DNA from 4 places in the Streptomyces sp. NPDC055962 genome. Region 3 is predicted to be linked to each of the others. Evidence: riboswitches for the same ligand, from Rfam matches in the RefSeq annotation. Region 3 holds a riboswitch; each other region holds the start of a gene.

Region 1 (7,481 bases), on a different contig from region 3:
ACGCCGTGCGGTACAGAGCCCGCACGTCCTCGGGGATCCAGGCGAAGCCCTGCACGGACCCGCTCGCCTCGCGCAGCGCCTCGCGGGTGCGGGCGTCCCAGACGCCCAGCCGCTTCAGCTCGTCCACCAGGTAGGCGTTGACCTGGAGGAACTCGCCGCTGAGCGTCTCGCGCTTGAAGAGGTTGGAGACCTGCGGCTCGATGCACTCGTACACCCCGGCGATCGAGGCGATCGTCGCCGTCGGCGCGATGGCCAGCAGCAGGGAGTTGCGCATCCCGCTCTTCGCGACGCGGGCGCGCAGCGCGTCCCAGCGCTCCGGCCAGTGCAGTTCGGTGTCGTAGTGGTCGGGGTGCAGCACGCCGCGCGCGGCACGGGTCTCGGACCAGGCGGGCAGCGGGCCCGACCGCTCGGCCAGACCGCAGGAGGCCTCGTACGCGGCGAGCATGATCCGCTCGGAGATCTTCGTGGAGAGCGCGCGGGCCTCGGGGGAGTCGAAGGGCAGGCGCAGCTGGAAGAAGACGTCCTGGAGGCCCATCGCGCCCAGACCCACCGGGCGCCAGCGGGCGTTGGAGCGCCCGGCCTGCTCGGTCGGGTAGAAGTTGATGTCCACGACCCGGTCGAGGAAGGTCACCGCAGTGCGGACGGTGGCGTCCAGCCGCTCCCAGTCGATCGAACCGTCGGCGACGAACGCGCCGAGGTTGACCGAACCGAGGTTGCAGACGGCCGTCTCACCGTCGTCGGTGACCTCCAGGATCTCGGTGCAGAGGTTCGAGGAGTGCACGACGCGGCCCGGCTCCGCGGTCTGGTTCGCCGTGCGGTTGGAGGCGTCCTTGAACGTCATCCAGCCCTGCCCGGTCTGCGCGAGGGTGCGCATCATCCGGCCGTACAGCTCGCGGGCCGGCATCGTCTTGCGGGCCAGCCCCTTCGCCTCGGCGGCGCGGTACGCCGCGTCGAACGCGTCGCCCCACAGGTCCACCAGCTCCGGGGCGTCCGCGGGGGAGAACAGCGACCACTCCGTGTCCGCGTCCACGCGGCGCATGAACTCGTCCGGGATCCAGTGCGCGAGGTTGAGGTTGTGCGTACGCCGCTGGTCCTCTCCGGTGTTGTCGCGCAGCTCCAGGAACTCCTCGATGTCCGCGTGCCAGGTCTCCAGGTAGACAGCGGCGGCCCCCTTGCGCCGGCCCCCCTGGTTGACGGCGGCGACCGAGGCGTCCAGCGTCTTCAGGAACGGGACGATGCCGTTGGAGTGCCCGTTGGTCCCCCGGATGAGTGAACCCCGGGCGCGGATACGGGAGTACGAGAGGCCGATGCCGCCCGCGTGCTTCGAGAGGCGCGCCACCTGGTGGTACCGGTCGTAGATCGAGTCGAGCTCGTCCAGCGGCGAGTCCAGCAGGTAGCAGGAGGACATCTGCGGGTGCCGGGTGCCGGAGTTGAAGAGGGTGGGGGAGGACGGAAGGTAGTCGAGCCGGCTCATCAGTCCGTACAGCGCGGCGACTTCGCCCAGGGCGCGCTCGGAGGTGTCCTCGGCGAGACCGGCGGCCACGCGCAGCATGAAGTGCTGCGGCGTCTCGACGACCTCCCGTGTGATCGGGTGGCGCAGCAGGTACCGGCTGTGCAGCGTCCGCAGCCCGAAGTAGCCGAAGCGGTCGTCGGCGCCGTCGGTGAGGGCCTGGTCGACCAGGGCGTCGAGGGCGGCGGCGTGCAGCGTGACGAACTCGGCCGTCCGGTCCGCGATCAGGCCCTCGCGGTGTCCGACGGCGACCGACGCCGAGAAGGAGACGGCCCCCTGGCCGGCGGCCTCGTCCGCGATGGCCAGGGTGAGGAGCCGGGCCGCGAGCCGGGAGTAGGCCGGGTCCTCGGAGATCAGGCCGGCGGCGGCCTCGGTGGCCAGCGAGCGCAGCTCGGCCTCGTCCGACCGCGCGTTGCGGCCGCGCAGCGCGGCGGCGGCGACCCGTCCGGGGTCGGTGTCGGGCAGATCGGCGGTGAGACCGGTCAGGGTCCGCAGGAGTGCGGTCCCGGGCGCGTCGGTCGTGCGGCCTTCGAGTTCCGCGGCTGAAACCGGGTCTGCTGGCGCGATGGTCACTGGGGCTATCCCTCGCTCGGCTCAGGGCCTGCGGGAGCGGGGCAGCCGGACACGACGGCACCCGGGAAGGGGGGCACGGCGCACGGCGTCCACCGGCCCTCCGCGGGGCCCGGACGTCTCTGCGTCCGGTTCGGTCGAGCCGGACGCGCTGCCGACAGGTCTTCGGACTCCGCGATGCGCGAAAGCGCACCGATCACACCGTTGCGGGACAGTTCCGGATTCGCACCGGATTCCCCTGCGGCGACAGCGAGGTCGAGCATACATGTGGGGGCCGCTGGTTATGGCAGCCCCCAGATGTAGTGTCGTGCTGGGTCAGAAGGCCAGGCGGAACGTCAGGAGGGTGAAGCCCGGCACAGGGCTCCAGTCCCGCTCAGGCGTCCGTACGAAGCCCAGGCGGCGGTAGATGCGGTGGGCGGCCTCCATGGACGACTGGGTCGACAGGACGATCCCGGAGAGCCCCTCGGCGGCACGTGCGCGGTCGACACAGGCCTGCACGAGCGCCTCGCCTGCACCGCGGCCACGCGCCTTCGCGGAGACGGCCAGCATCCGGAACTCGGCTTCGTCCTCCCCGGCGATGTCCGCCCAGGGGCTTCCGGGCGCGACGTACGTGACCCCGCCCAGCACGCCGTCGTCGGCGTCCGCGGCGACCAGCACCAGGGCCTCGGCGGCCCGGCGCCCGACGGCGCGAAGCTGTTCCAGATAGGGGTCGTCGGCGTCGAAGTCCAGCAGCCCGTCGTCGAGGTACGCCTGGGCGGTCATCTCACCCAGGGCCTCGTGCTCCTCGGTGCGGACCGGTCTGATCGAGACATCCATGGGAGCCAGTCTGCACCGGCCCGCGGGCCGGGCGCACGGCCTTTCCGAGGCGGCGCCGACATGCTCCGGCCCACGCGCGCGGACGTCCCGGCGGGGAGACCCCGCCGGGACGGACGACGCGAGGCCTACGCTCGTTGCAGCGGTTCCTCGTCCCCGGGGGCGCCCACCGTGGCCGGCGGGAGTTCGGCCTTGACGCCCGGGTCGCCGACGTCGGCCGTGTAGTCGGACGGAGAGGTCTCGTCCACACCGGCCGGGGCCTTCAGCGCGTTCAGGACGAAGGTCAGCACGACCACGACGACGATGTTCAGCACGATCGCGGTGAGACCGATGTAGCCGATCTCGCCGATGCCCGGGATCTCCTTCGAGGACCCGCCGAAGTGCTTCTGGGTCGGGCTGGCGACGCCGTACGCGGCCACCGTGCCGTAGATCATGCCGACCGCCCAGCCGGCGATGAGGGCCCAGCGGTGGAACCACCGGGTGAACAGGCCGCCCACCAGGGCCGGCATCGTCTGGAGGATCCAGATGCCGCCCAGCAGCTGGAAGTTGATCGCCACCGTCTTGTCCATGGTGAGGACGAAGGCGAGCGCACCGACCTTCACCAGCAGCGAGACCAGCTTGGAGACCTTGGTCTCCTGCGCCGGGGTCGCGTCGGGCTTGATGAAGTCCTTGTAGATGTTGCGGGTGAAGAGGTTCGCCGCGGCGATCGACATGATCGCGGCGGGCACCAGGGCGCCGATGCCGATCGCGGCGAAGGCCACGCCCGCGAACCAGTCGGGGAACATGTTCTCGAACAGCTGCGGGATCGCGAGCTGGCCGTTGTCCACCTTGATGCCGGCGGCGATCGCCATGAAGCCGAGCAGGGCGAGCAGGCCCAGCATCAGCGAGTACAGCGGCAGGATCGTGGTGTTGCGCCGGATCACCTCACGGCTGCGGCTGGAGAGCGTCGCCGTGATCGAGTGGGGGTACATGAAGAGCGCCAGCGCCGAGCCGAGCGCCAGCGTGGCGTAACCCCACTGGCCCATGTCCCCGGGGACGAGTGCTCCGCGCGGCTTGCCCGTCGCCTCGTTGGTCTGGGCGAACGCCTCGCCCGCCTTCGCGAAGATGTCGTCGAAGCCGCCGAGCTTGATCGGGATGTAGATGATGGCCACCGCGATGACCAGGTAGATCAGGCCGTCCTTGACGAACGCGATGAGCGCGGGTGCGCGCAGCCCCGAGGAGTACGTGTACGCGGCGAGGACGGCGAACGCGATCAGCAGCGGCAGGTCCTTGACGAACCAGTGCGTGTTCTCGCCGCCGCCGACGCCCATGACGTCCAGCACGGCCTGGATGCCGACGAGCTGGAGCGCGATGTACGGCATGGTGGCGAGGATGCCCGTGAGGGCGACCGCCAGCGAGAGCCCCTTCGAGCCGAACCGGCCCCGGACGAAGTCCGAGGTGGTGACGTAGCCGTGCTTGTGCGAGACCGACCACAGGCGCGGCAGGAAGGTGAAGATCAGCGGGTACACGAGGATCGTGTAGGGGACGGCGAAGAAGCCGGCCGCGCCCGCCGCGTAGATCGCCGCGGGCACCGCGACGAAGGTGTACGCCGTGTAGAGGTCGCCGCCGAGCAGGAACCAGGTGACCCAGGTGCCGAACGACCTCCCGCCCAGCCCCCATTCGTCGAGGCTCGCCTCGTTCTCGGCCTTGCGCCAGCGCGCCGCCATGAATCCGATGACCGTCACGGCCAGGAAGAAGAAGATGAACACGGCGAGTGCCACGCCGTTCACGCCGTCCTTCATGCGGACGCACCCCCCTTGCGGGCGCGCTGGTCACGCTGCCACAGCTTGTACGCGATCATGGTCAGCGCGGTCGAGACGAGCACCCAGAGCATCTGGTACCAGTAGAAGAACGGGATGCCGATGAAGGTCGGTTCGACCTTCGCGTACGAGCTCACCCAGAGCATCGCCACGAACGGGGCGATCAGGCAGAGCGCGATGACCACCCTGGCGGGTGTCACCGCCGGTGCTGCCGGTGGGTTCGCATCGGTTTCTTCTGGCATGTGGCGACTCCGTCCCCTCGCTGATCACCTGGTGTAATGCGCAGGAAATCTAGGCGAGAGGTCCGCCCACCGTCACCCCCCGTCCGCATTGCGGTCCTGCAACGGTCCGGTGTCGCCCGAAATGACTGATCCCCCTGTCCGCACAGGGGGATCGGCCGCGCCGGAGGTCCGGGACGTCTAGTCGGTCGGACGCTTCAGACGGGCCACGAACTTGTACCGGTCGCCCCGGTACACCGAGCGCACCCATTCCACCGGTTCGCCGTGTCCGTCGATCGAGTGCCGGGACAGCATGAGCATCGGGAGACCGACGTCCGTGCCGAGCAGTCCCGCCTCGCGCGGGGTCGCGAGCGAGGTCTCGATGGTCTCCTCGGCCTCGGCGAGCCGCACGTCGTACACCTCGGCCAGGGCGGTGTAGAGGGAGGTGTACTTCACCAGCGAACGGCGCAGCGCGGGGAAGCGCTTGGCCGACAGGTGCGTCGTCTCGATGGCCATCGGCTCGCCGCTGGCGAGCCTGAGCCGCTCGATGCGCAGCACCCGCCCGCCGGCCGTGATGTCCAGCAGCCCGGCGAGGGTGTCGTCCGCCGTGACGTAGCCGATGTCCAGCAGCTGGGAAGTGGGTTCCAGACCCTGGGCGCGCATGTCCTCGGTGTACGAGGTGAGTTGCAGGGCCTGGGAGACCTTCGGCTTGGCGACGAAGGTGCCCTTGCCCTGGATGCGTTCCAGCCGGCCCTCGACCACCAGTTCCTGGAGGGCCTGGCGCACCGTGGTGCGCGAGGTGTCGAACTCCGCGGCCAGGGTCCGCTCGGGCGGCACAGGGGTGCCGGGCGGCATGGTGTCCGTCATGTCGAGGAGGTGGCGCTTGAGCCGGTAGTACTTCGGGACGCGTGCCGTACGCGCACCCGTACCCGTACCCGTCTCGCTCGTACTGCTGCCCCCGTCGGCACCCATGGCCCGCCTTCCCGACTGCTGCGTTGCTGCCGTCACCGGCTCCTCCGTCTGTCGCGGCTCACATGGTGGCACGGTCCGGTCACGGCTCGTCGCCCTCCCTCAGGTGTCGGTCCGATAACGGACGCGAGTGCACTTCTTATACACCCTTGACACCCCTAAAGGTCTAGGCCAAGCTCCCGGTACTGGTCTAAACCATTAAAGACCAGGTCCCAGCCCCACAGGTAGCGCCGGCGTACGTCTTCGCGGTGGGCGGGGGGTTGCTGGTATCCCTGAGGAGGGTGTGGCATGAAGCGCAAGCTCATTGCGGCAGTAGGCGTCGCAGCGATGATGACCGGAATCGCGGCGTGTGGTGGGGACAGTAATGACAACGCCTCGAAGGACCCGAAGGACCGTACCGAGAGCCTGACGGTCTGGCTCATGGTCGACGCGCAGAGCACCTGGCCGGAACTGGTCAAGGACGTCAACGCGCAGTTCAAGAAGAAGTACCCCAAGGTGAAGGTCGACGTCCAGTACCAGCAGTGGGCGGACAAGGCCAAGAAGCTCGACACGGCCCTCGGCGGCGACAAGTTCCCGGACGTCGTCGAGCTCGGCAACACCGAGACGATGCAGTACATCCTCAACGGTGCGCTGGCCGAGATCGACCCCAAGAAGTACGACAACTCGGACACCTGGATCAAGGGTCTGAAGGACACCTGCACCTTCGAGGGCAAGCAGTTCTGCGTGCCCTACTACGCGGGCGCCCGTGTCGCGATCTACAACAAGGACATGCTCAAGAAGGGCACGGGCAGCGATGTCCTCCCGCAGACCGAGGACGAGCTGCTCGCCGCACTCGACAAGGTCTCCGCGGAGTACAACAAGAAGGACAAGCGCTTCTCGTCCCTCTACCTGCCGGGCCGTTACTGGTACGCGGCCATGTCCTACGTCGCGGGCTACGGCGGCTCCATCGCCGAGTACGACGAGGGTGCGAAGGAGTGGAAGGGCAACCTCTCCTCCCCCGAGTCCCAGAAGGGCATCGAGCACTTCGTCAACCTGGTCAAGAAGTACAACAAGGCCGACCAGACGAAGGACGAGCAGGACCACGCCAACGTCATGGCCAACGAGAAGGCGGCCCTGATCTACGGCAACGGCTGGGAGGCCGGCTCGGTCGTCGACGGTGCCAACAACGGCAACCCGAAGCTCGAGGGCAAGATCGGAACGGCCGGCATGCCCGGCCCGGACGGCAAGGCGCTCCCGTCCTTCATCGGCGGCTCGGACCTCGCGGTGACCGCCAAGTCCAAGGTCACCGACCTGGGTGAGGAGTGGGTCTCGCTCTTCACCAGCGAGAAGTCGCAGGAGGTGCTCACCTCCAAGAACATCCTCCCGAACAACGAGAAGCAGCTCGAGCCGCTGAAGTCCAAGCCGGAGACGGCCGCCGTCGCCAACGCCGTGCCGGACGCCTGGTTCACGCCGATCGCGCCGGGCTGGACCTCCATCGAGAAGGAGGAGGTCCTGGAGAACATGCTCCTGGAGATCCTCAAGGGCACCTCGGTGGCCGACGCCGCCAAGAAGGCCGACGAGAAGATCAACGAGCTGATCAACAAGTAGTCACGAGCCTTCGGC
Region 2 (7,481 bases), on a different contig from region 3:
GTGTCCATGATCCAGCCATGCCGTTCACGCGCTTCGGCCCGCAACCGCCTGATACGGTCCGACACTTCCGGGAGCGGCCCTGCGATCAGGAGCTCGTCCGGGGTTCCGAGGTAGGCCCCCCAGTAGATCCAGACGTGGTCCCCTTTGATCCGGGTGAAGGACTCGTGCGCGTCGAGCATCACGACGATGTCCCCGTCGTCGTTCTGTCCCACGTCGAAGATCCGGCGGGCCGGTGTGATGTGGACCGGTCGGCCCACCTGGTTGAGCGGGATGCGGTGCCGGGCGGCAAGCGACGAGACGCTGCTGATCCCGGGGACGACCTCGACGTCCGGTGAGAAGGACCCACGGGCCTCGATGTCGGCCAGGATCCCGAGCGTGCTGTCGTACAGCGTCGGGTCGCCCCACACGAGGAAGGCTCCGGTCTGCTCGGCCGTCATCTCGTCGCGCATCAGGTCCTCGAAGATGTCCGCACGACGGGTACGCCAGTCGTGGACGGCCCGGGTGTAGTCGCCCCGCTCCAGCGGGCTCCGGTCCCGGCTCGGGTCCTCCACCTCCACCACGCGGTACGGCGCCTGCGCGTGCTCGTCCAGCATGCGGTGGCGCAGATCCGTGAGCGACGACGTGTGGTTCCCCTTTCCGACGATGAAGAAGACGTCGGCGCGGCGCAGCGCCTTCACCGCGCCCAGAGTCAGATGGTCGGGGTCCCCCGATCCGATGCCGATGACGAGGATCCGGCGTGGCTGCATGGTCATGGAACGCAGTCTGGCAGGCGCGTCCCCGACCGGTGCCGCCGCGTGCGGTACGGGGGAACGCACGCCGTGGTGCGGGGCGAAGGCAGTCCCGTTGTCCGATGGACGACCACGCCGTCCAGCAGGACGGCGACGGCCGGGCGGAGCCCGAACTGCTGGAGCATGCGGTCGTCGCTGAGGACGAAGGCTCCGAAGAACGGGAGAGGGGGAACACCTCGTGGTCCATGGACGGCCCGAGGAGGATCGCGAAGATCAGCGCGGGAACGAAGGCTTCGACGGGGCCCGGCTTCGCTGCGAACCTCCATGCTGGTGCGGACAGGGCCGGCAGGGCGATCGCGCCGGCCAGCAGGGCCGGGACGGGGCAGCATGGCGCGCCGGCGGTCGCCCTGGGTCCTGCCCTTCGGGACGGCGCCGCGCACGGCTCATGCACGCGGGCGCCCGGCCAGTCCGCAGTCTCCGCACATCGAGCCGCGCGGCGCGCGGTAGTAGAGGCAGCAGCTCCGGCGGCGGAAGGCGAGTTCGGGTCCGGTGAGCACGCCCGTGCCCGCCAGTCGTCCGGTGTCCAGGAGCGTGGCCGTCAGGGCGGTGAGCGGTCGGCGTACATCGGGGCGTGCCGCAAGCAGGGCGTGGGCCGCCCCGGCGAGGGCCGACGCCGAGTTGCCGTCCAGCAGGCGCGGGGCGACCTTGACGCGCAGTCCGTCGGACAGTGCCGACAGATGGCGTGTCACCTGCTGGTAGAGAGCACGGGGTGCACCGTCGCCGAGCCGGTCGGCATACCAGCCGGCGGGGCGGGGCACCCTGAGGGCCGGTCCGTCGTCGGCGCGCTGGAGCCCCTCCAGATCGGGGACCATCCCGTGGAGTACGACGCAGGCCAGGGCCGGGGACCAGAGGCGGGCGGCGTGTCCGAGCTGGGCGACGGAGACGTCGATGCGTGCTTCGGGGGTGTGGTGGCGGCGGGCGACGGCCTCGGCGAGGTCGCTGAAGCCCTCCGCGTAGGAGCGGGCGAGCGGATGCCAGCCGTCGTCCTCGCCACCGATCCTGAGGGCGAAGAAGCCTCCGATCCCCGCCACGTCGTGCAGCGCGGCGGTGACGGATGCGGCTGGTGCGCGGGCGTCGTCCACGGGTCCTGCCTCTCGGTCCGGGCTGCCGTCGTCAAGGCCGGGGGGTCGTGTGCCGGCGTGGCGGTGTGAGGGTGCAGAGGTCGGGAACATCCGGCTGGGGTAGGACTCCTGGCCCGCCGGCCGTGGCCCATGCGGCGATGTTTTCGGTGGCGTCCGGATCGTTGACCAGTCTCGGCGAGACGGGTCGTGCGCCGACCGCAGGGCCCTCGGCGGAGGGCTGCACGACGATGACGTCGGCCTGCTCGCAGAGGTCCGGACAGGCGCAGAACCGGACCGGCGCCCGGGCACTCAGCCGCTCGGTCCGGGCGGCGTGGTCCACGCCGGTCACCTTCGGGGTGCCGCAGCAGCAGTCACGGCACAGGACGATCCGGCAGGGAACAGGTTCGCGGCCGGTCGGGAGGGTGCGGGCAGGCATGCGGGATCGTTCCTCTCTTCCGGGGAGACCCGCCCCGGTGGTCCGTCGAGGAGGCGACCGCGTGAGTCTCCTGGCTCTCGGGTCGAAGCTCGCGCCGCGCCTTCCCACCCGTGGGGGCAGTGGTCGTGTGCGGGGCTCGCTCGCCGATCACAGTGGCGGGACCGCGCCGGATTCTCACCGGCTTCCTCGGACCGCAGTCGCCTGTTGCTCCGGTCATACTTCCACCCTTTCGCTGTGGTGACAGCAGGGGGGCACTATGCCCGCGACGCGAAGAAACGTAATATCGCCAGGTCATCGCCGCGATGGGAATCAGGAAGCCGGTGTGAGTCCGGCACGGTCCCGCCACTGTGACCTGCGGTCCGTCCTCATCCGTACGCCGTGTGCAGAAGAGGAACCCGCCGGAAGTCAGGAGACTGGCCTGTCGCGGGCCCGTTCCGAGGAGCGCGGACTCCCCAGGAGGCTCTACGTGTATCCCTTGCCCACCCCTGCCCGCGCGGGTTCCTTCCCGGCCCGCCGGCACCCGGCCCTGCGGGGCGCGGCCGCGGCCCTTGCCCTGTCGGCCGCCCTGCTGACCGCTGGCTGCGGCTCGTCCGGCGGCAGCGCCGCGAAGCCCGCGGATACGGCGTCGTCACCGGAGGGCTTTCCGGTCACCATCGACAACTGCGGGGTCAGGACGACCTACGAGAGGCCGCCGTCCCGGGTGGTCACGATCCATCAGCATCCTGCCGAACTGATGCTCGCCCTCGGTCTGAAGGACCGCATGGTGGGCACCGCCTTCCCCGACTCGGCCGTCCTGCCCGAGTTGAGGAAGGACTTCGAGGCGATACCCGAACTCGCCCGGCGCGAGCCGTCCTTCGAGAAGATCCTCGATTCCGAACCCGACCTCGTCTACGGCGGCTACGGCAGTGCCTTCGCCGAGAAGGAAGGCCGCTCCCGGGAAGCGTTCGCCGACGCCGGGATCGACACGCAGCTCAACCGCGAGTACTGCGGAAGGAAGCGGGTGACGGTCGAGGACACCTACGCCGAGGTCCGCACCATCGGCAAGATCTTCGGCGTCTCCGGCCGTGCCGAGAAACTGGTCTCCGACCTGGAGGACCGCGTCGGCCAGGCGAAGTCCGCCGTCGAGGACCGGCCGGATGTGCCGGTCTTCGTCTACGACAGCGGAGACAAGAGCGCGTTCACGGCGGGCGGGAAGGGGCTGGGCACCGACCTGATCCGGCTGGCCGGCGGAAGGAACGTCTTCGCCGATCTGGACGACGTCTTCGGTGACGTCTCCTGGGAGCAGGTGGTGGAACGCCGCCCCGAGGTCATCGCCGTCTACGACTACGCCGGCTCCGGAAGCGTCGAGCAGAAGAAGAAGTTCCTGCTCGCCCAGGACGCCCTCGCCGACGTCCCCGCGGTGAGGAACAAGCGGTTCGTCGTCCTGCCCCTGACCGCGACGCTGGTCGGCATCCGCTCCGCGTACGCGGTGGACGACCTGGCCCGGGGGCTGCACCCGGAGAGCTTCCGGTGACGCCCGCCGCCACCGGGGCACCCGCCGGTCGGCCCGTGTCCGCCGGAAAGAGGTCCGGACCCGCGCCGGGCCGCCGCGCGCCCTTCGCGTGCGGACTGGGCGTGCTGGCCGCGCTGCTCGTGGCGTCCGCGACCGCGGGGCTGGCCATCGGCTCGGTCCACGTGCCACCCGGCCAGGTCTGGGGCATCGTGACGCACGCGCTCGGAGCCGACTGGACGGAAGCCGGCTGGTCGGGAGCGCGGGAGACCATCGTGCTCGACGTCCGGGCACCCCGTGTCCTGCTGGGGGCGGTGACCGGTGCCGGGCTCGCCGTGGTCGGCACCGCGATGCAGGCACTGATCCGCAACCCGCTCGCGGAGCCCTACCTGCTCGGGGTCTCCTCCGGGGCGTCCCTCGGCGCCGTCACGGTCATCGTCTTCGGCATGGGCTTCCTGGGACCGCTCTCCCTCTCCGGTGCCGCCTTCGCCGGCGCACTCGGCGCACTGGTCCTCGTCTACGTCACCGCCCGCGCCGGAGGACGCATCACCTCCACGCGGCTGGTGCTGTCCGGCGTGGCGATCGCGGCGGTGCTCACCGCCGTCCTGGACCTGCTGCTGCTCACCACGGACCGGGGCAACGAGGCCCGGGCCGTACTCGCCTGGACCCTCGGCGGCCTGGGCGGCGTCGACCGGGACACGCTCCTGCTCCCGGTCCTGGCCGTGTCGGCAGGCATCGGCGTCCTCCTGGTCCAGTCACGCAACCTCAACCTGCTGCTGGCCGGTGAGGAGGCCGCGACCACCATGGGCCTGGACGTGGCCCGCTTCAGGGCCCGGATGTTCGTACTGCTCTCCCTGGTCACCGGAGTGCTGGTCGCGGCGGCCGGACCGATCGGCTTCGTCGGTCTGATACTGCCTCACACGGTGCGTCTGTTCGTGGGCGGCGACCACCGCCGGGTACTGCCTGCGGCCGCCCTCGCCGGCGCGGTGTTCCTGATCTGGGCCGACATCGCGGCCCGCACGGTCGCCGCCCCCCTGGAGATTCCGGTCGGTGTGCTCACCGCGCTCTGCGGCGGGCCGTTCTTCCTGTGGCTGATGCGCAGGGACGCCCGGCGCGCGACCGGCGGAGGAGCCGTATGAACCCCGCCGCCGACCTGTCCGTCGAGAATCTGACCCTCACCGCAGGCGCCCGCCACCTGGTGCGCGACATCTCCCTCACCGCGTCGGACGGCCAGGTGATCGGTCTGGTCGGCCCCAACGGCAGCGGCAAGTCCAGCCTCCTGCGCGCCGTGTACCGGGTCCTGCGTCCCGCCGCGGGCACGGTCCGCGTCGACGGCACCGATGCCTGGGCCATGCCCGTACGCCTGCTGGCCCGCACCGTCGCCGCGGTGGTCCAGGACTCGGCGGCCGACTTCGACCTCGCCGTCCGCGACGTCGTCGCCATGGGGCGTACCCCCCACAAGCGGCTGCTCGACGGCGACACGGCGGAGGACACCGCCCTCGTCGACGACGCCCTCTCCGCGGTGGATGTCACCCACCTCGCCGAACGCCCCTTCGACCGGCTCTCCGGCGGTGAACGCCAACGCGTCCTCATCGCCCGGGCCCTCGCCCAGCAGCCCGCTCTCCTCGTGCTCGACGAGCCCACCAACCACCTGGACATCCGGCATCAGTTGCACGTGCTCGGCATACTGCGCCGCCTGCCGGCGACCGTCCTCCTCGCCCTGCACGACCTGAACCTCGCCGCCTACTACTGCGACCGCCTCCACGTCCTGCACGAGGGCGAGATCGTGGCCTGCGGCCCGCCGTCCGAGGTCCTCACACCCCGACTGCTGGCCGATGTGTACCAGGTGACCAGCGAGATCTCGGTCCATCCGCGCACGGGGGCGCCCCAGGTGACGTTCCTGCCCGGGTGATGCCCGCTTCGGGGAATGCCGGGCCCCGGAGGCGGCGAACCGGTCGTGGACGGTGTCCCTCGGCCACCGCGACATCACTTTCGCCGCCTCCTCCAGGTGAGCCCGGGAAGGACCCGCTCCGCTCGGTCGGCCGTCAGCCGGCGACGGCCGACCGGATCGTCGGAGGAAGGCCGGCGGACGGGGACGGTGCCGGCCCCGCGTCACCTCGTCCCAGGGTGCCGGGGACGGCTGCTGACCGGACCGGAGTGTCGTGACGGGTGGTGAGCGGACGGGATATTCACTGGTCGCCGCCTGTTGATGGTGGCCATACTGCCGCGATGGATCCAGTGACTCTTGAGACCGACCGTCTGGTGCTGAGGGCCTTCACACCTGTCGACGTGGATGCCGTGCACGAAGCCTGCCAGGACGAGGACATCCAGTTCTACACTCCGGTGCCGGTGCCGTTCGGGCGCGCGGACGCGGAGAAGCTCGTCGGCGAGAAGCTGCCCGCCCAGTGGGCCGCGGACAGGGACTACACCCTCGGCGCGTTCCGCAAGGACACCGGCGCGCTGGTCGGCTCGTACTGCCTGGCCCTCGTCAGTCGCGGCGTCTGGGAGCTCGGTTACTGGGCGGCTGCCGGACAACGCGGACGCGGGTACTCGGTGGAGGCCGCTCGGGCCCTGTGCGACTGGGGCTGGGCGACCCTCGACGTCCACCGCATCGAGTGGTGGGCCATGGCCGGGAACACCGGCTCGCGTGCCGTCGCCGAGAAGCTCGGCTTCACCGTCGAAGGGACACTGCACCGTCGCAGCATCGCCAACGACGGCACGCCGCACGACTGGTGGGTGGGCGGCCTGGTGAGGCCGTGACCTCCCGGGCCCGTGCGGGTCGTCGCCGGCGGCCCGGGCGCGGGACCGCCCTGATGTGGTCACACGACGCGTCGGGGTGTTCGGGGAGAGTCGCTGCGACCGCCGTGGACGTCGGCCACGGCGGGCATCACCGCGCCGGTACGCGATGACGCCTGCCGGTGACCGGGAACCTCAGGGGCGGATGCCGTCGTACTGGAGGACGCGGTAGGGCGTCTTCCCGTGGTTCGCCGACTGCCACTGCGAGGCGATCAAGGTCAGGGACGTCGCGCTCGCACTGCCCGGGTGGATGTATCCACCGTAGAGGAAGGGGAGTTGGGGCTTCCCCCAGTGGTGCGGAGGGAGGCCGTCACCGACGATCTGGGGCTTGGGAGCGGTCCAGACGGCGTCCGGTCGCGGCGCCGTGCGCGTGCAGATCGCGTAGTCGTCCACGTCGAAGTAGCTCATGCAGTACGTGCTGCCGATCCTCTTGACGGAGAACTCCCCGATCCTGTTCCCGGACAGCATGATCGACGGTGCCGCCGCCGTCGTCCACTGCCAGCGGCCTTCCAGGAAGGCCCAGTTCTCCTGGGCACCGAAATTGCCCGCGCGGAACTGGTCCGGCCGGATGCGGAACAGCTGGATCGCGCCGCCGTCGGCGGTGTTCACATGTGTGCCGTTCCAGCGCTTGGAGAAGATGTAGAGCCAGCCGTCGGGGTCGATTCCCGCGAACGACCACATCCCGTACATGGACTGGTTCGACCCCTGCGTGTCACCCGCCCAGTGGTACGGGTAGTCCTGCCAGGTCACGCCGTGGTCGTCCGAGTACGCGACGCCCGACATCAGCGAGCCGTCGTATCCGGCCGGAATGTTCTCCCACAGGGCCACCGATGTGTACTGGATGTAGGTGCGCCCGCCGAATTCGATGCAGTCGTTGGGGATGCGGGAGATCTCGAAGCCGTGCCCGTTGT
Region 3 (7,481 bases):
CGCCCACAACACGCAGGGCTACCTCTTCGACGCGGTGGTGAGGCACCCGGTGACCGTGGTCTGACCGGTCATGCGGGACGGCCCGCGTAGTACGTCGCGATCATGTCCTGGCCGCCGTGTCCGGCCGCCTCCGCCCGGCTGAAACGCTCGGCGGAGGCGGCGACCAGGTCGAGCCTCACCCCTGCCGCCTCGGCCGCGTCGAGGATCAGCCGGGTGTCCTTGAGCGCGGTGGAGAGCGCGAAGCTCGGGCTGAGGTCGCCGGAGAGCACCGCAGCCGACTTGCCCTGGAGGTACGGGGTGTCGAGCGGGCCGCCCTTCATCGCGTCCAGGAACAGCTGCGGGTCGAGCCCGATCCCCTCGGCGAGATTCAGGCACTCGGCCACACCGTTGACCATGTTGATCACCCATGTGTTGGCCACGAGCTTCAGCCGGGTGGCGGCTCCCGGGTCCTCCCCGACCCATACGGTGCGCTGCCCGATGGCCTCCAGGACGGGCACCACGGTGGCGCGGGCACGGGACGGGCCGGAGACGAACACCGTGAGGGCGCCCTGCTCGGCGGGCTGCTTCGTGCCGGAGACCGGGGCGTCGAGGTAGACGAGTCCCAGACCGGCGGCCCGGTGGGCGAGGTCGGCCGTGGCATCGAGACCGACGGTGGAACTCTGCAGCCAGACCTGTCCCTCGCGCAGCCCGGGGGCCGCGGCGGTGAGGGTCTCGGCCACGGACGGGCCGTCGTTCAGCGCGGTGAGGACGACGTCGGCCCCGCGTACCGCCTCCTCGGCCGTGTCCGTGACGGTGGCGCCGTGGCGGGCGAGCGGTTCGGCCCGGGAGCGCGTGCGGTTCCAGGCCCGGACGGTGATCCGCTCCCTGAGCAGGCTGCGGGCCATCCCGGATCCCATGATCCCGGTGCCCAGGACCGCGACGGTCGGGGTTCCGGGGGCCGTTTCGGCAGCGGATGCGGTGGTCATGGAGGGTCCCTTCGTCGTACGGGCGGTCCGGTGGGGTTCAAGACTGCCGCAGCGCGCTCTCCAGGACGGCGCGGTGCACGGACCGGGCGAGTCTCGCGCCCCACCGCGAGCGGGGCCCGGCGAAGGGTTCGCCGGGCTGCGCTCCCGGGTCGGGCGCGGCGACGCACACGGCGTCCGTCGGTGTGCCGGAGCAGTCGAGCCCGGCGTCGAGGAGCGCCTGGACCTTCGCCTCGGTGGCGGTGGCCACCGCGTTGACCAGGGCCGCGTCGGAGAGCGCCACGGGGAGGACGGCGACGATGTTGACGGTGCCCGGGGGAAGCGCACCGTCGGCGCCCTCGGCCGGGGCCGCCGCCCATCCCCGTACGCCGAGACCGCTGGTGACGGTGGTGGTCACGCCGCCGTCGTCGGCGACGGCGTACGCGGTGACGTCGGCGGCGGTCATGAGCCCGGCGCCCGGGCCGTCGAGCGCTTCGGACGCCGCGATCTCCGCCAGGTGCCGGTCGGGGTCGAGCCGGGGGTAGCCGCCGGGCACCTGGGCGTTCAGGATCCAGGCGCGTGCGCCGATCCCGCCGCCGAGCACGGCGCTGCTGCACACCCTCCAGCCGGGGCCGAGCCGCCAGACCAGATGGTGCAGTCCTGCGCCGTCCTCCTGGCGGGCCAGCAACTCGCCACGCTGCCGGGGCAGTGCGGTGCTCGTGGTTCCGATGGCGCACCCCGGTCCGTGAGAGGCCTGCCGGCGGTCGGCAGCGGCGCGTCGATCATACGGTCGGACCGGCTCCGCACATCAGGTGCACCCGACGGAGTGCTCACCCGAATGGCGTAACGCCTGTGGCGGGCGGAGAACCGCGTGGAGCGGGGCCACCGCCCTTCCCCGGTGCCCTGGGCCGTCCGGCGCCCAGGCCGGGAAGTTGCAGCGTCCAACCGGGTGAGGCGCGATGGAACCCGGACGCGCCTCCCCTGCTGGACCCAACCGCAGGACGCGCCCGGGCGAGGAGGAATCGGCCATGGGAGCCGCTGACGGTTTCACGGATTCCGGAGAACTCGACGGTCTGACCGTCTACGACAGCGACGGCGAGAAGGTCGGCACAGTGGGCCGGGTGTACGTCGACGACGACACCGGCAAGCCCGACTGGATCACGGTCAAGACCGGCATGTTCGGCATGAAGGAGAGCTTCGTACCGCTTGCCGGGGCCCGCCGTGTGGGCTCCGACCTGCACGTCTCGCATCCGAAGGACAGCGTCAAGGACGCTCCCCGGGTGGACGCGGACGCGCACCTCTCCGTATCGGAGGAGGAGGAGCTCTACCGCCACTACGGGCTGACCAGGAAGGGAGCCGCCCGCGGCGGTGCGGGCGGCGACGCGCGCACGACGTCGGGCACGGGGACGGCCGCCATGGGTGCCGCGGGTGCGGCCGGGGCCGCGGGAACGGCCCGTACCGCCTCGGGCGGCCAGGCGAAGGCCACCACCGGGACCACGGCCGGCATGGGCACCACCGGTGCGGGCGCAGGGACCGGCAGGCACCGCGACATGGACACCTCCTCCACCTCGCGTCCGCTCGCGGGAGCCGGAGCCGAGCGGTCCGCCACGGGCGCCGGGGGCCGGGAGGAGATGATCCGGTCCGAGGAGCAGCTCCAGGTCGGGACGGAGGAGTACGAGAGCGGAAAGGCACGCCTGCACAAGTACGTGGTGACCGAGAACGTCACCCGGACGGTGCCCGTGTCCCACGAGGAGGTGCGCGTGGTGCGCGAGCCTCTGCAGCCGGGCGAGAAGGGAGCGGGCACCAAGGGGCGCGGCGAGCTCGGCGAACAGGACGTCGAGGTCACCCTGCACGCCGAACGAGCCACCGTCCGCAAGGAGGCGGTCCCCGTGGAGCGGGTCCGTCTGGAGACCAGCAAGGTCACCGAGCAGAAGGAAATCTCCGCCGAGCTCCGCAAGGAGAAGATCGACTACGCGGACGGCAAGGAGATGGGCAGCGACAAGGACATGGGCGGCGAGTTCGGCCAGGGACGTCGTCGCTGACCCCTCCCACAGCGGCGAGAGGCCGCACGACAGTGGCGAGGGGCGGACCCGCACGTGCACGGGCCCGCCCCTTCGTCACGGCTCGGCTTCTGTGTACGGGTGACTCCGCACGGGCTCCCCGCACGGGTACAACGCCGGGAGTCAGCCCGGCAGGAACCGTACCGACGGCCGTCCTTCCGGCCCGTCCGGCGTGACCACCGCGCGTACCCGGTAGACGTCCGCCACGAGTTCCTCGGTGATCACCTCCGAGGGCGTGCCGGCGGCCACCACACGGCCGTCCTTCATGACCGTCACCCGGTCGCAGAACATCGCGGCCAGATTCAGGTCGTGCAGCGCGACCACCGCGGTCACGGGCAGTGCGGCGATCAGGGACAGCAGTTCCAACTGGTGCTGGATGTCCAGGTGGTTCGTCGGTTCGTCGAGCAGCAGTTCACGGGGCTGCTGAGCGAGGGCGCGGGCGATCTGGACCCGCTGGCGCTCGCCTCCGGACAGGGTGTGCCAGGACTGCATGGCGCGGTCCTGGAGTCCGGTGCGTGCCAGCGCCTCGCGCACGGCTGCCTCGTCCCCGGGACCCGGCGCGGACCAGGCGCGCCGGTGCGGGATGCGGCCGAGGCGTACGACGTCCAGCACGCTCAGGTCGACCTGGGTGACGGCGTGCTGGTCGACGACGGCCACACGGCGGGCCACGGCGCGCCGGCCGGTCTCGGCGAGGGTCCGGCCGTCGAGGGTGACGACCCCCGAGGCGGGGGCGAGCACGCCCGCCATCACCCGCAGCAGTGTGGTCTTGCCGGAGCCGTTCGGCCCCAGCAGACCGACCGTCGTGCCGGGGGGCGGGGCGATGCTCACCCCGTCCAGGACGATCCTCCCGCCGGCCTCCCGGCTGACCCGCGCGGCCCGCAGCCCGTCGGGGAAGGTGTCCGTTCCGTGCCCTGCCGTCGTCATGCGCTCCTCCGGGTGCGGTGGAGGACGAGGACGAAGGCGGGCACCCCGATGAGGGAGGTGACCACGCCGACCGGCACCTCCTGCGGGTCGAGGACGGTCCTGGCCAGGGTGTCGACCCAGACCAGGAAGATCGCTCCGGCGAGCGCGGTCACCGGCAGCAGCCTCCGGTGCCCGGAACCGGTCAGCGCCCGGGCGGCGTGCGGCAGGACGAGCCCGACGAACCCGATGGCGCCGGCCGAGCTGACGAGAGCGGCGGTCAGCAGCGCGGTCGTGCACAGCAGCACGAGCCGGGTGCGGGCGACGTGCACCCCGAGGGCGGCCGCGGCGTCCTGACCGAAGGCGAAGGCGTCGAGGGTACGGGCGTGCCCGAGGCAGATCCCCAGGGTCACCACCAGCACGGCCGCGCACGTCCACACCTCGCTCCAGCCGACCCCGCTCAGCGAGCCGAGCAGCCAGAAGAGCACGCCCCGGGTCTGTTCGGCGTCGGCGGCGGTCATCACGACGAAGGAGGTGAGCGCGGAGAACAACTGCATGGCCGCGACCCCGGAGAGGACGACCCGGTCGGTGGACCCGCCGAGCGTGTGGCTGAGCAGCAGGACGAGACCGAACGAGCACAGCGCCCCCGCGAAGGCGCCGGCCGAGACCGACACCGCTCCCCCGCCGACCCCGAGGACGACGACCACGACCGCCCCCGTCGACGCTCCCGAGGAGACGCCGAGGACGAAGGGATCGGCGAGCGGGTTCCGCAGCAGCGACTGCATCACGGTGCCGCAGACCGCGAGCCCGGCACCGCACACCGCGGCGAGCAGGGTGCGGGGCATGCGCAGGTTCCAGATGATGCCGTCCCGGATCGGGGTCAGCCGCGCATCACCGAGGCCGAGGTGCGAGGCCACCGCCGACCACACGTCCGGGACGGAGATGCGGGCGGGGCCGATGGTGACGGCGACCGCGACGGACAGGAGCAGAAGGGCTCCTCCGGCGCTCCACAGGAGGCCGTCGCGCAGGACGCGCGCCCCGGCGGCCGGCCGTGCGGCGGAGGGCACCTGGACGCGTGTGTCCGGAGCGTGCCCGGTCTTCGTCACTTCGCGAGCCCGAACGAGCGCAGCCCGGCCGCGACACGCTCCACGCCCTCCACCGTGCGGATGGTCGGGTTCATCGCCTGACCGCTGAGCAGCACGTACCTCTTGTGCCGTACGGCGTCCAGGTTCTTCGTGGCGGGGTCGGACTCCAGGAACTCGATCTTCTTCCGGGCGTTCTCGGCCGTCTGCGACCTGCGGGTCAGATCGCCGATGACCAGGACGTCGGGGTTGCGGTCGGCGACCGTCTCCCAGTTGATCTGGGGCCATTCCTCGTGCGTGTCGTCGAAGACGTTCTTCGCGCCGAGCTCCTCGGTGATGATGCCGGGGGCGCCGCAGCAGCCCGCGAGGTAGGGGGCCTCGGCGTTGGCGAACCAGTAGAGGAGGGTGGCATCGGAGGCGTCGATGTCCGCGGTCGCCCTGTCGATGCGGCCCCGGAGGCTCGTGACCAGCTCCTCGCCCCTCTCCGGGACGCCGAACACCGCGGCCAGGTCGCGCACTTCGTCGTAGACGGGGTCCATCGTCAGCGGCTCGGCGCGGGAACCGTCACCGCTGCCCGTGTTGTCCTTGCCCACGCAGTCGGAGGGGGCGAGGTAGGTCGGCACGCCCAGGTCCTCGAACTGGTCGCGGGACGCCACTCCGCCCTTGCCGAGGGTCGATTCGAACGAGGCACTGACGAAGTCGGGTTCCTGGGCGAGGACCTTCTCGGAGGACGGCTGGTTCCCTGCGATGCGGGGAACGGTGGCCTCGTCCTTCTCCAGCCCCTTCATCACCGGGTCCGTCCAGGTCGCGGTGGCGGCGAGCCGGTCGGCGAGGCCCAGGGAGAGCAGGATCTCGGTCGATCCCTGGTTCAGGGAGACGGCGTGGTGCGGAGCGGCGTGGACGGTGACCGTACGGCCGCAGTTCTCCAGGGTCACGGGGTAGCCGTCGGCGGACCCCTCCCGCGCCGCGCCGTCGGATGTGCTCCCGCCTCCGCCGCAGGCGGTCAGGAGGACAAGTCCCGTGATGAGCAGGGCGGTTCGGCGTGCGGTGCTGGCTATGGGCGGCACAAGGTCCCTCTGCGGTTCTGGGCTCATGCGCGAAGCCCGTGACGGAGTTCCGCTCCCGGTACGGAAGCGGGTGCCAGCAGGTCTTCGGACTCGGGTTCGTCCGGACGGAGCGCCTTCCCGGTCCACCCGAGGGGTGATCCAGTGGCCGTGGCCCCGCCCGTCCCCCTCACCGCTGCGCGTCAGCTCCGGATTCGCACCGGATTCCCTGACTCCCCATGGAGTGTGACTGGCGTCTGCAAGCTATCACGCGGTGCGGCGACGGCTTCGAGGGCCGTCGCCGCCTCCGTTCCCGGCCGGGCTCGGCGGGTCAGCGCTTGGGGTGAACCGATTCGCCGCGGTCCGTCCGCGGTTTCCCGCACCGGCGGGCGAGCACGGACGTCGTGCCCCAGTAGGCCAGCAGGACCGCGCGCAGTCCAAGGGCCTCCAGGCGCTCGCCCACCCGGCTGCACACGGCCCGCTCCCCGCGTTCGGCACTCATCGGGCCTCCGCCGGGGAGGAGATCCAGGGGCCCTCCGGATCGTCGTAGGCGTCCGCGTAACCGGGCCCGGCGATCGGCCAGTCGGCGAGCAGCGCCTCGGGCAGGGCGAAGGAGTCGGCGAGTTCGCGCGCGTGCGCGGCGACGGCCGCGATCAGCTCCTCCCCGGTCTCCGCCAGCGCGTCGACCTGATCGCCGCTCAGGAGTCCCGCGGCCAGCAGATCGCCGCTGTTGCGGGCCACCCACTCGGTGGCGAACAGCCGCTCAAGCTCGCCCAGCCGGTCCCTGGCGGCTCCCTCGGGGAGCGCGGCGCGGGCCTCGGCGTACGCCTCGGCCGCCTGCCGGTACGCGAAGGCCTCGACCCCGCGCAGGGCGGGTCCCGAGGCCGCGTTCCAGCGGCCGAGCGCGTCGGCTTCGGGCGCGCGCACGACGCGCTCGCGGGCCCGCGCGAACCAGATCTCCTGGACGGAGGCGAGGAGCTTGCGCAGGAACAGCGGGTCGGACAGGTCCCCGGGGTTCGGTGGCCGGTCCGGGCCGCCGCCGGAGGGGTGCGCGGCGAACAGCATGTCGGCCGCCGCCTTCGCGTACAGGGCGATGTTGTCGCCCTCCGCGGTGATGGCGCCCTCGACGCCGGTGACGAGTTCGGTCATGCCGTTGTTCTCCAGCAGCGCCTGTGCGCCGCAGCGTTCGCGGCTCTCGACGATCACCTCGCGGGCCCGCCAGGTGATCCACGCCTTGGCCACGTCGACGAGCCGCCCCGCCTCCGCCCCGCCGTCCTCGTCCGTGCGCGTCTCCCACCGCTCCTGCGCCCTGCGGTACAGCAGGGTCATGGCGAAGACCGTGGCCATCGCCGAGGCGAGCGGCCCGTGGTGGGTCCGGTGGGCGTCGACCGGCACGGGCGGGGCCCCCCGGGTACCGGAGATCAGCCGGTGGCCGCCGTAGCGCACGGCGACGGC
Region 4 (7,481 bases), on a different contig from region 3:
GCACCGTCATCGGATCCGGGCGGGAGATGTCGCCGGCGAGGACCGGCGGGCGGACGTAGCGGGTGCCGTAGGACTGGACCCATCCGTGTCGCGTGGCCAGGTAGCCGGTGAGCTGCTCGGCGAAGTACTGGACCATGTCGTTGCGTTCGGGCTCGCCGTGCACGAGGACGTCGAGGCCGGCCTTCTCCTGGAAGGAGATCACTTCGGCGATCTCCGCTTCGATCCGCTGGTCGTACCTGATGGTGTCGATCCTCCCGGCGCGCAGGTCGGCACGGGCCGCCCGCAGCTCACCGGTCTGCGGGAACGAACCGATTGTGGTCGTCGGCAGCAACGGCAGGGCGAGGTGGGCGCGCTGGGATGCGGCCCGCTCCGGATAGGGCTGGGACCGGCGGCCTTCCGCGTCGGTGACGGCGTCGGCCCTGGCCTGTACCACCGGGTCGTAGGTGACCGGGGAGTCGGCCCGGGAAGCGAGGTCGGCCCGATTGGCGGCGATCTGCTGGGCGATGGCGTCGGTGCCCGCGGTGAGCCCCGCGGCGAGAGTGACGACTTCCTTCGTCTTCTGCCGGGCGAAGGCGAGCCAGCGGAGGATCTCGGGATCGATGTCGCTTTCCGGCTCCGTGTCGAGAGGCACGTGCAGCAGGGAGCAGGAGGCGGCGACGTCGACCTGGTCGGCGAGTCCGAGCAGGGTGCCCAGTGTGGCGAGGGACTTCTCGTAGTCGTTGATCCAGATGTTGCGGCCGTTGACGACGCCCGCCACCAGGCGCTTGCCGGGGAGGCCACCGGCGGCGGCCAGGTCCTCGACGTTTCCGGCGGCCGACTCGGTGAAGTCGAGGGCGAGGCCCTCGACCGGGGACTTGGCCAGGACCGGCAGGGCGTCGCCGAGGCGGTCGAAGTACGAGGCGACCAGCAGGCGCGGCCGGTCGGTGAGGCCGCCGAGCTCACGGTAGGCGCGGGCGACGGCGTCGAGCTCGGCAGGGGTGCGGTCCTGGACGAGTGCGGGCTCGTCGAGCTGCACCCACGCGGCGCCCGCCGCGCGGAGGTCGGCGAGGACCTCGGCGTAGACGGGAAGGAGCCGGTCCAGCAGGGTCAGCGGTTCGAACTCGACGTCGACGCCGGGGGCGGGCTTGGCGAGCAGCAGGTAGGTGACGGGGCCGACGAGTACCGGGCGGGGGGTGTGACCGAGGGCGAGGGCCTCCCGGAACTCGGCCACCTGCTTCGCGGAGTCGGCGCAGAAGACGGTCTCCGGGGCGAGTTCGGGGACCAGGTAGTGGTAGTTCGTGTCGAACCACTTCGTCATCTCGAGGGGGGCGATGTCCTGGTTGCCCCGGGCCATCGCGAAGTAGCCGTCGAGTGCGTCGGCGCGGACGGCCGCGCGGTGCCGTTCGGGGACGGCGCCGACCATGACACTGGTGTCCAGGACATGGTCGTAGAACGAGAAGTCGCCGGACGGCACCTCGTGGATGCCGGCCTCGGCCAGCTGCCTCCAGTTCGAACGGCGCAGACCGGCCGCGGTCTCCCTGAGGGCGTCGGCGCTGACGCGGCCCTTCCAGTAGCCCTCGACGGCCTTCTTCAGTTCACGGTCGGGACCCTGGCGGGGGTAGCCGTACACGGTGGCTCGTGCTGCCGCGGCTGCGGGCTTCGCTGTCACGGAACTCTCCTTCGCGAGATGTGTCCTGGACATCCCGGGGACGGGACGTGGACGCGAAGGGACGACCGATCGGACGGGTCACGCCGGGAATGCACCGTGCGTGCCGCTCGATATGTGCGCCGACCCGCCCACGAGGTCACCGGGATCTCCGCACGCGACCGGTCGCGTGCGGGCAACGGGCAGGTCTTCGGACTCGCGGGCACGGGCGTCTCCGAAGAGGCGTCCTCCTAGTGGCCGTCGCTTCCCAGACCCTCCCGGGGCCAGTGCGTATGACGGCGTTCGTTCCCACTCACCGCTGCGGGGCAGTCCCGGATTCCCACCGGGTTCCCTCTTACGACGCATCCCGTCTGGCGGACGGGGGCGAACCAGCTGCACCCGACACCCTACGGGGCGGACGGAATGCGTACACCCCCGCCCACGATCCGGGACGGCCGGGCTGCTGGTCCGACCGCACCGTGGGGTGAGGAGCGGGGACAGAACCGTTCCGCTCACCACCCCTCCACGGCAGCGCGGGTCTCAGCCCCGCTCGTACGTGCCCGCGCCCGGTTTCCGGCCGGGCAGACCTGCCCCGACCATGCGCGTGAGCAGCGGTGGCGGGGCGTACAGAGGCTCCTCGGACTCGTCGTGGAGCGACAGGGCGAGGGAAGGAACGGCCGTGTCGAGCAGGGTGTTCACGACGGACCCCGCCCGTTCGGCGGAGAGAACCACGGTCGTGGCGAGCGGCGTCGCCACGGGCACCTCCGGGCGCGGCGAAGATCTCCGTTGCCGCCTCGGCCGCCGAACCGATCGATGGTCAGTGCGCAGACACCATGGGCCGGACCACGGGAATCATCAGGCGGCCCGGACCGTAGGGCCCGCCGTCGGTGTCAGCGCGGCGAACTCCAGTGGTGCGGACGGGTCGACCGACACGTCGAGCGGGGCCGGTTCGGCGCCGGAGCGGACCAGCAGGTCGCCCACCGCGGCGATCATGGCGCCGTTGTCGGTGCAGAGCGTCATGCGCGGCACGCGCAGCTCGATGCCGGCCGCAGCGCACCGTTGTCCGGCCAGCGCGCGGAAGCGGGAGTTCGCGGCCACGCCGCCGACGACGACCAGGGTCTTCACGGCGTGGTCGCGGCAGGCACGGACGGCCTTGCGGGTGAGGACGTCGGCGACGGCTTCCTGCAGGGCGGCCGCACCGTCGGCGATCGACGGTTCCTCGCCGCGCAGGCGGTGCTGCTCCACCCAGCGGGCGGCGGCCGTCTTGAGTCCGGAGAAGGAGAACGCGTACGGGTCGTCGCCGGCCTTGCTCAGGGGGCGGGGGAAGACCACGGCCTCCGGGTCGCCCGTCCTCGCGGCATGGTCGATGGCGGGCCCCCCGGGGTAGGGCAGGCCGAGGATGCGGGCGACCTTGTCGAAGCATTCACCGGCGGCGTCGTCGAGTGTGTCGCCCAGGTGCGGGATCGGCTCGCGCACCAGGTCCCGGACCAGGAGCAGCGAGGTGTGGCCGCCGGAGACGATCAGCACGACGCACGGCCGGGGCAGCGGGCCGTGTTCCAGCGTGTCGGCCGCGACATGCCCTGCGAGGTGATGCACGCCGTACAGCGGGACGCCTGCCGCATAGGCGAGGGATTTCGCTCCGGCGAGGCCGACCTGGAGGGCACCGGACAGGCCGGGGCCGGTGGTGACGGCCACCGCGTCGATCTGTCCGAGCCGCATCCCTGCCTCGGCCAGAGCCTGCCGCACGACCGGTGTGAACGCCTGGAGGTGGGCGCGCGAGGCGATCTCGGGCACCACGCCGCCGAAACGCGCGTGCTCCTCCATGCTCGACGCCACCACGTGGGCCAGCAGCCTTCCGTCCCGCACGATGCCCGCGCCGGTCTCATCGCACGACGACTCGATCCCCAGCACCACCGGTGCACCCACCACGGCCTCCTTCTGCATGCATATTGCTCTTGCAATATATGTGCAACAAGGCTCTGCTGGTGGACCGGGTGTTCAGCGCGCCGGAACGGGAGGGACGGTCAGGGGTGCCGGGCCACCGCCAGCGGTCAGGAGTGTGGCGACGCCGACCGATGCGTTCACCGGCCGCCCCGGGCGGCAGTGCGAACTCGGCACCGCGCAGGAGGCTCAGCGGCCGGTCCGGCCGGCGACCGCGGCCAAGGCGTCCTTGACCTCCTGTGCCACACGGGCCGCGTCCTCGGGGTCGTTCACCACGTCGGTCTCGGTCATGTCGATGACGAGGACCTCGCTGGCCGAGTAGTGCTGGTGCACCCACGCGTCGTATCCCGACCACAGCGTCCGGTAGTACTCGACCAGGCTGTCGTCCTGCTCGAAGTCACGTCCCCGCAGCCCGATGCGGTGCAGGACCGTTTCGAAGTCCGCCTTGAGGTAGACCATGAGGTCAGGAGCCTTGCGGTAGGGCAGGCCGTCGATCTCTCGCATCATCTCGTCCAGCAGTCCCTCGTACACCTGCAGTTCGAGCGAGCTGATCCGGCCCAGATCGTGGTTGACCTTGGCGAAGTACCAGTCCTCGTAGATGGACCGGTCGAGGACGTTGTCGTCCTGCTTGTACGCCTCCTTGATCGACGCGAACCGGGTCCTGAGGAAGTACAGCTGGAGGAGGAAGGGGTAGCGCTTGGCCTGGATCTCCTCGGGGCTCGCGGTGTAGAAGAGCGGAAGGATCGGGTTGTCTTCCACGCTCTCGTAGAAGACCTTGCTGCCGAGCTCTTTGGCCAGCAGTTCGGCCACGCTGGTCTTGCCGATCCCGATCATGCCTCCGACGCAGATCACGGACATACCTCGTTTCTCCCTGGGCGTCTTCTGTCTGTGGGCAGGTGGGCACCTCACGCCACTGGGACGCACGTGATTCCCGAGGTCTTCATGATCAGCGCCACGCGGCCCGTCCGGACCACGGTTCCGGAACGGTCCGATGTCCTGACCGGCGCGACCGCTCTGCGGCCGTGGCGCAGGAAAGCGAGCCACAGGCACCACATCCGACGTGAATCCTAAAGGATGGTCCACCCTGGGTCGGTCCGTGCTGCGCGCTGCTCACCAGGCGCGATTCCGGAGCTCCGGTGAGGTGGGGGCGCCGTCCGGAACGTCGGCCGGGGACGCGCGCGCGGCCGTCGGCGGCGCGGAGGCGACGAGCGGCGGTGCCCGGGCGCCGGCTCGTCCGCCTGGCCACCGTCCATCTGTGGGCCTGTAGTTTTCCGGCCCTTTTGTGATGACGGAGGCATGACATGTCCGGGTGGAGGGGCATAGTCCTGACGCCCAGGAAGAACCTGCACCGGCCGGCCGGCCGATGCAGGTCATCCCCACTCTCGGATCCCCTTCGGAACCGAGTTCCCCCACGAGTGAAGGGACAGCAATGCCGCATTCCTTATGGTCGAGGGCAGCCGGCACCGCCGCCGCGATCGCCATGGCCACAGCAACGGCAGCGCACGCCGCACCCGCACCGGAGACGGACGGGACGAGGAGCGCCGCAGCGGTGGTGACACTCCGCTACGACGACAGCCGCGCAGTCGGCTGGGAGGCGGCGATCGCCGCCGGAGTCGCCTCGTGGAACCAGAACGTCGCCAACGTCAAGCTGGTCGAAGCCGCACCTGGCGCCCGCGCCGAGATCCAGATCGTCGCCACCACCGGCTGGCCGCAGGCGACGCTCGGTCCGGTGCGCCCAGGCGGACAGGTGCGTGTGGAGCTCGGCAGCCAGGCGGTGTCCGACGGCTACGACAAGACCCGCATCGCCGCCCACGAGATCGGACACAGCTTGGGCCTGCCCGACACCAAGCCCGGTCCCTGCACCCAGCTGATGTCGGGGTCGAGCGCCGGCACCGCATGCAGGAACGCCGTTCCGAACGCGACTGAACGCGGCCGTGTCGAATCCGCCTACGCCAACGGCTTCGCTCCGCTCCTGCCTTCCGCCGGACGCACCCTCGTGGACGCCGCCTACTGATCACTCCACCGGAGGGTGACCTCTGGGGACGGGTCTGCCCGGGTGCGCCCCTCGGGCGGGCCGGAGACCGCGGACACGCGCTCCGGCCCGCTCGGGCGCACGGCATCCGTCAGAGAACGTTTCCGCCCTCCACCTGCCGTCAGGCCGGGGCGATGCGGGAGATGCCGCCGGCTATGCCGAGGACGTACAGTTCGCCGTCGCAGCCCTGCACGAACGAGACGGTCTCGCCGCCGTTGACCCCGAGGTCGCTCACGCCGGTCACCTCGCCGTTCTCCATCTGCAGTGCACGGACGGTGCCGTCGCAGTAGTCGCTGAACACGTACTGACCCCGGAGGCCAGGAATGGCCTTCCCCCGGTAGACGTACCCGCCGACCACCGAGCAGCCCAGTCCGGTGCGGTCGTATTCGTGGATCGGACGCACATGGTTCGCGGGCTCCGTGCCACCCCGGAACGGATGAGTGCCCTCCATCTGGGACCATCCGTAGTTCTCACCACCCTCACTGTCCGCCGGGGCCCAGTCGATCTCCTCCCAGTCGCTCTGGCCGACGTCGCCGATCAGCAGGTCACCCGTGCCGGAGTCGAAGGAGAACCGCCACGGGTTGCGCAGCCCGTACGCCCAGATCTCACCCCTGGCGTTCGGCGTTCCGACGAAGGGGTTGTCCGACGGGATCGCGTACGGTGTGCCGCCGCGCGGGTCGATCCTCAACAACTTGCCGAGCAGCGTGTCGAGATTCTGCCCGTTTCCGTCCGGATCGCCACCGGAGCCGCCGTCGCCGAGGGCGATGTAGAGGTAGCCGTCGGGGCCGAACTTGATGTCACCGCCGTTGTGGTTCGAGTAGGGCTGAGTCTGAGTGAGAACGGTGCGCCGGGAATTCGGCTGGATCTTGCCGCCCCGCACCGCGAACTCGTCGACGGTACTGGTGCCTTCGAGGTCCGTGAACGAGATGTAGAAGTGCGCGAACTTCTTGTCGAAAGCGACGCCCAGGAGGCCGCGTTCGCCGTCGGTGGTCGTCTCTGCGGAGATGTCGAGGACGGGCTTTCCGAGTGTGCTGCCTTTGAGGACCCGTACCTTGCCTGCGCGTTCGGCTATCCAGACCGTGCCCCCGGGGCCTGCGGTCCCGGCGGTCGGATTCTGGGCCGTGGCCACCTTCTTGAGCGCGACCTTCGCCGACTGGCGTGGGGCGGCGGGCTCGTCGGCGGACGCCGTGGTCAGTGCGAGGGAAGCGACGAGGGCGATGGCGCCGATGATCGCCGAACTTCTGGTGCGAACTTTCACCGTGACCTCCTGGAGGCGGCGAAGGGGGACGTCACCCGTCTGTTCGGAACAGGGTCAGGTGGGTGTCGCCCGCGCCAGCGCGCAACCTGAGTGGGGGATGGTGCTACTGGCCACGGATGAGGATACGGGGACGACGACAGTTGGTATAGACCAAAACCCTGCCTGTCTGTTCTTCCTCCGTCCTCCGCCCCGCGACCTGCTCGGGGCCCACCCATCGGTCCGACGGCGCTCGAAGGGTCGTGGCGAGGGAACGAGGGGATGTCCGGTCTGCTTCCGGATCTGCGAGACGACGGATCCGGAAGCCACATGACTGGCCCGGCCTAGGGACGCCACTCGGGCCGATGGTCCGGGTGGTCGGCGTGTGCCTGCGCGAGGTGCCGTACCACCATGTCGACGGCCATGCGGTGCACGTCGTCCGCAGAGCGATGGGACGCGTCAGGAAGCTCTGCACCCGTCCCGGACGCCGTGTACCGCTCGAGCAGGCCCCGTGTCGCCTCGACCTGACGCAATACCTGTGCCGGGCCGTGCAGGGCGATGTGTTCGGCGCGGGCGGCGTCCTCGTCGGACCCGCCGACCTCCGGGCCCGCGGTGACCAGCGGGGGGACGTCGTCCTCCGCGGTGGCCGC

What was found. Region 3 has a riboswitch for cobalamin ahead of ACFC51_RS18725 (ABC transporter substrate-binding protein). Riboswitches for the same ligand answer to the same signal wherever they lie in the genome.
Region 1: it holds a riboswitch for cobalamin, as region 3 does, so the genes downstream of both, ACFC51_RS02545 (ribonucleoside-diphosphate reductase subunit alpha) here and ACFC51_RS18725 (ABC transporter substrate-binding protein) in region 3, are expected to answer to the same signal.
Region 2: it holds a riboswitch for cobalamin, as region 3 does, so the genes downstream of both, ACFC51_RS28400 (ABC transporter substrate-binding protein) here and ACFC51_RS18725 (ABC transporter substrate-binding protein) in region 3, are expected to answer to the same signal.
Region 4: it holds a riboswitch for cobalamin, as region 3 does, so the genes downstream of both, metE (5-methyltetrahydropteroyltriglutamate--homocysteine S-methyltransferase) here and ACFC51_RS18725 (ABC transporter substrate-binding protein) in region 3, are expected to answer to the same signal.

Annotation. Positions count from the first base shown of each region.
Region 1 covers NZ_JBHJYN010000001.1:569,597-577,077, reverse strand. The annotation lists gene ACFC51_RS02545 (ribonucleoside-diphosphate reductase subunit alpha) at 1-2,083, opposite strand, end outside; cobalamin riboswitch at 2,219-2,355, opposite strand; gene ACFC51_RS02540 (GNAT family N-acetyltransferase) at 2,396-2,896, opposite strand; gene mctP (monocarboxylate uptake permease MctP) at 3,022-4,674, opposite strand; gene ACFC51_RS02530 (DUF3311 domain-containing protein) at 4,671-4,934, opposite strand; gene ACFC51_RS02525 (GntR family transcriptional regulator) at 5,112-5,882, opposite strand; gene ACFC51_RS02520 (sugar ABC transporter substrate-binding protein) at 6,168-7,466, shown strand.
Region 2 covers NZ_JBHJYN010000012.1:106,962-114,442, forward strand. The annotation lists gene cobF (precorrin-6A synthase (deacetylating)) at 1-752, opposite strand, end outside; partial or broken gene ACFC51_RS28385 (hypothetical protein) at 854-1,047, opposite strand; gene ACFC51_RS28390 ((2Fe-2S)-binding protein) at 1,172-1,870, opposite strand; gene ACFC51_RS28395 ((2Fe-2S) ferredoxin domain-containing protein) at 1,902-2,285, opposite strand; cobalamin riboswitch at 2,349-2,473, opposite strand; cobalamin riboswitch at 2,557-2,722, shown strand; gene ACFC51_RS28400 (ABC transporter substrate-binding protein) at 2,761-3,798, shown strand; gene ACFC51_RS28405 (FecCD family ABC transporter permease) at 3,795-4,913, shown strand; gene ACFC51_RS28410 (ABC transporter ATP-binding protein) at 4,910-5,686, shown strand; gene ACFC51_RS28415 (GNAT family N-acetyltransferase) at 6,004-6,534, shown strand; gene ACFC51_RS28420 (DUF4185 domain-containing protein) at 6,706-7,481, opposite strand, start outside.
Region 3 covers NZ_JBHJYN010000006.1:29,181-36,661, reverse strand. The annotation lists gene ACFC51_RS18755 (sulfite oxidase) at 1-64, shown strand, start outside; gene ACFC51_RS18750 (NAD(P)-dependent oxidoreductase) at 69-965, opposite strand; gene ACFC51_RS18745 (adenosylcobinamide amidohydrolase) at 1,003-1,629, opposite strand; gene ACFC51_RS18740 (PRC and DUF2382 domain-containing protein) at 1,970-2,983, shown strand; gene ACFC51_RS18735 (ABC transporter ATP-binding protein) at 3,125-3,925, opposite strand; gene ACFC51_RS18730 (FecCD family ABC transporter permease) at 3,922-5,007, opposite strand; gene ACFC51_RS18725 (ABC transporter substrate-binding protein) at 5,004-6,077, opposite strand; cobalamin riboswitch at 6,108-6,296, opposite strand; gene ACFC51_RS18720 (hypothetical protein) at 6,358-6,528, opposite strand; gene ACFC51_RS18715 (acyl-CoA dehydrogenase) at 6,525-7,481, opposite strand, start outside.
Region 4 covers NZ_JBHJYN010000012.1:98,385-105,865, reverse strand. The annotation lists gene metE (5-methyltetrahydropteroyltriglutamate--homocysteine S-methyltransferase) at 1-1,648, opposite strand, end outside; cobalamin riboswitch at 1,809-2,033, opposite strand; partial or broken gene ACFC51_RS28370 (3-hydroxyacyl-CoA dehydrogenase family protein) at 2,165-2,311, opposite strand; gene tsaD (tRNA (adenosine(37)-N6)-threonylcarbamoyltransferase complex transferase subunit TsaD) at 2,480-3,568, opposite strand; gene ACFC51_RS28360 (deoxynucleoside kinase) at 3,755-4,423, opposite strand; gene ACFC51_RS28355 (snapalysin family zinc-dependent metalloprotease) at 4,995-5,579, shown strand; gene ACFC51_RS28350 (PQQ-dependent sugar dehydrogenase) at 5,719-6,855, opposite strand; gene ACFC51_RS28345 (DUF6221 family protein) at 7,176-7,481, opposite strand, start outside.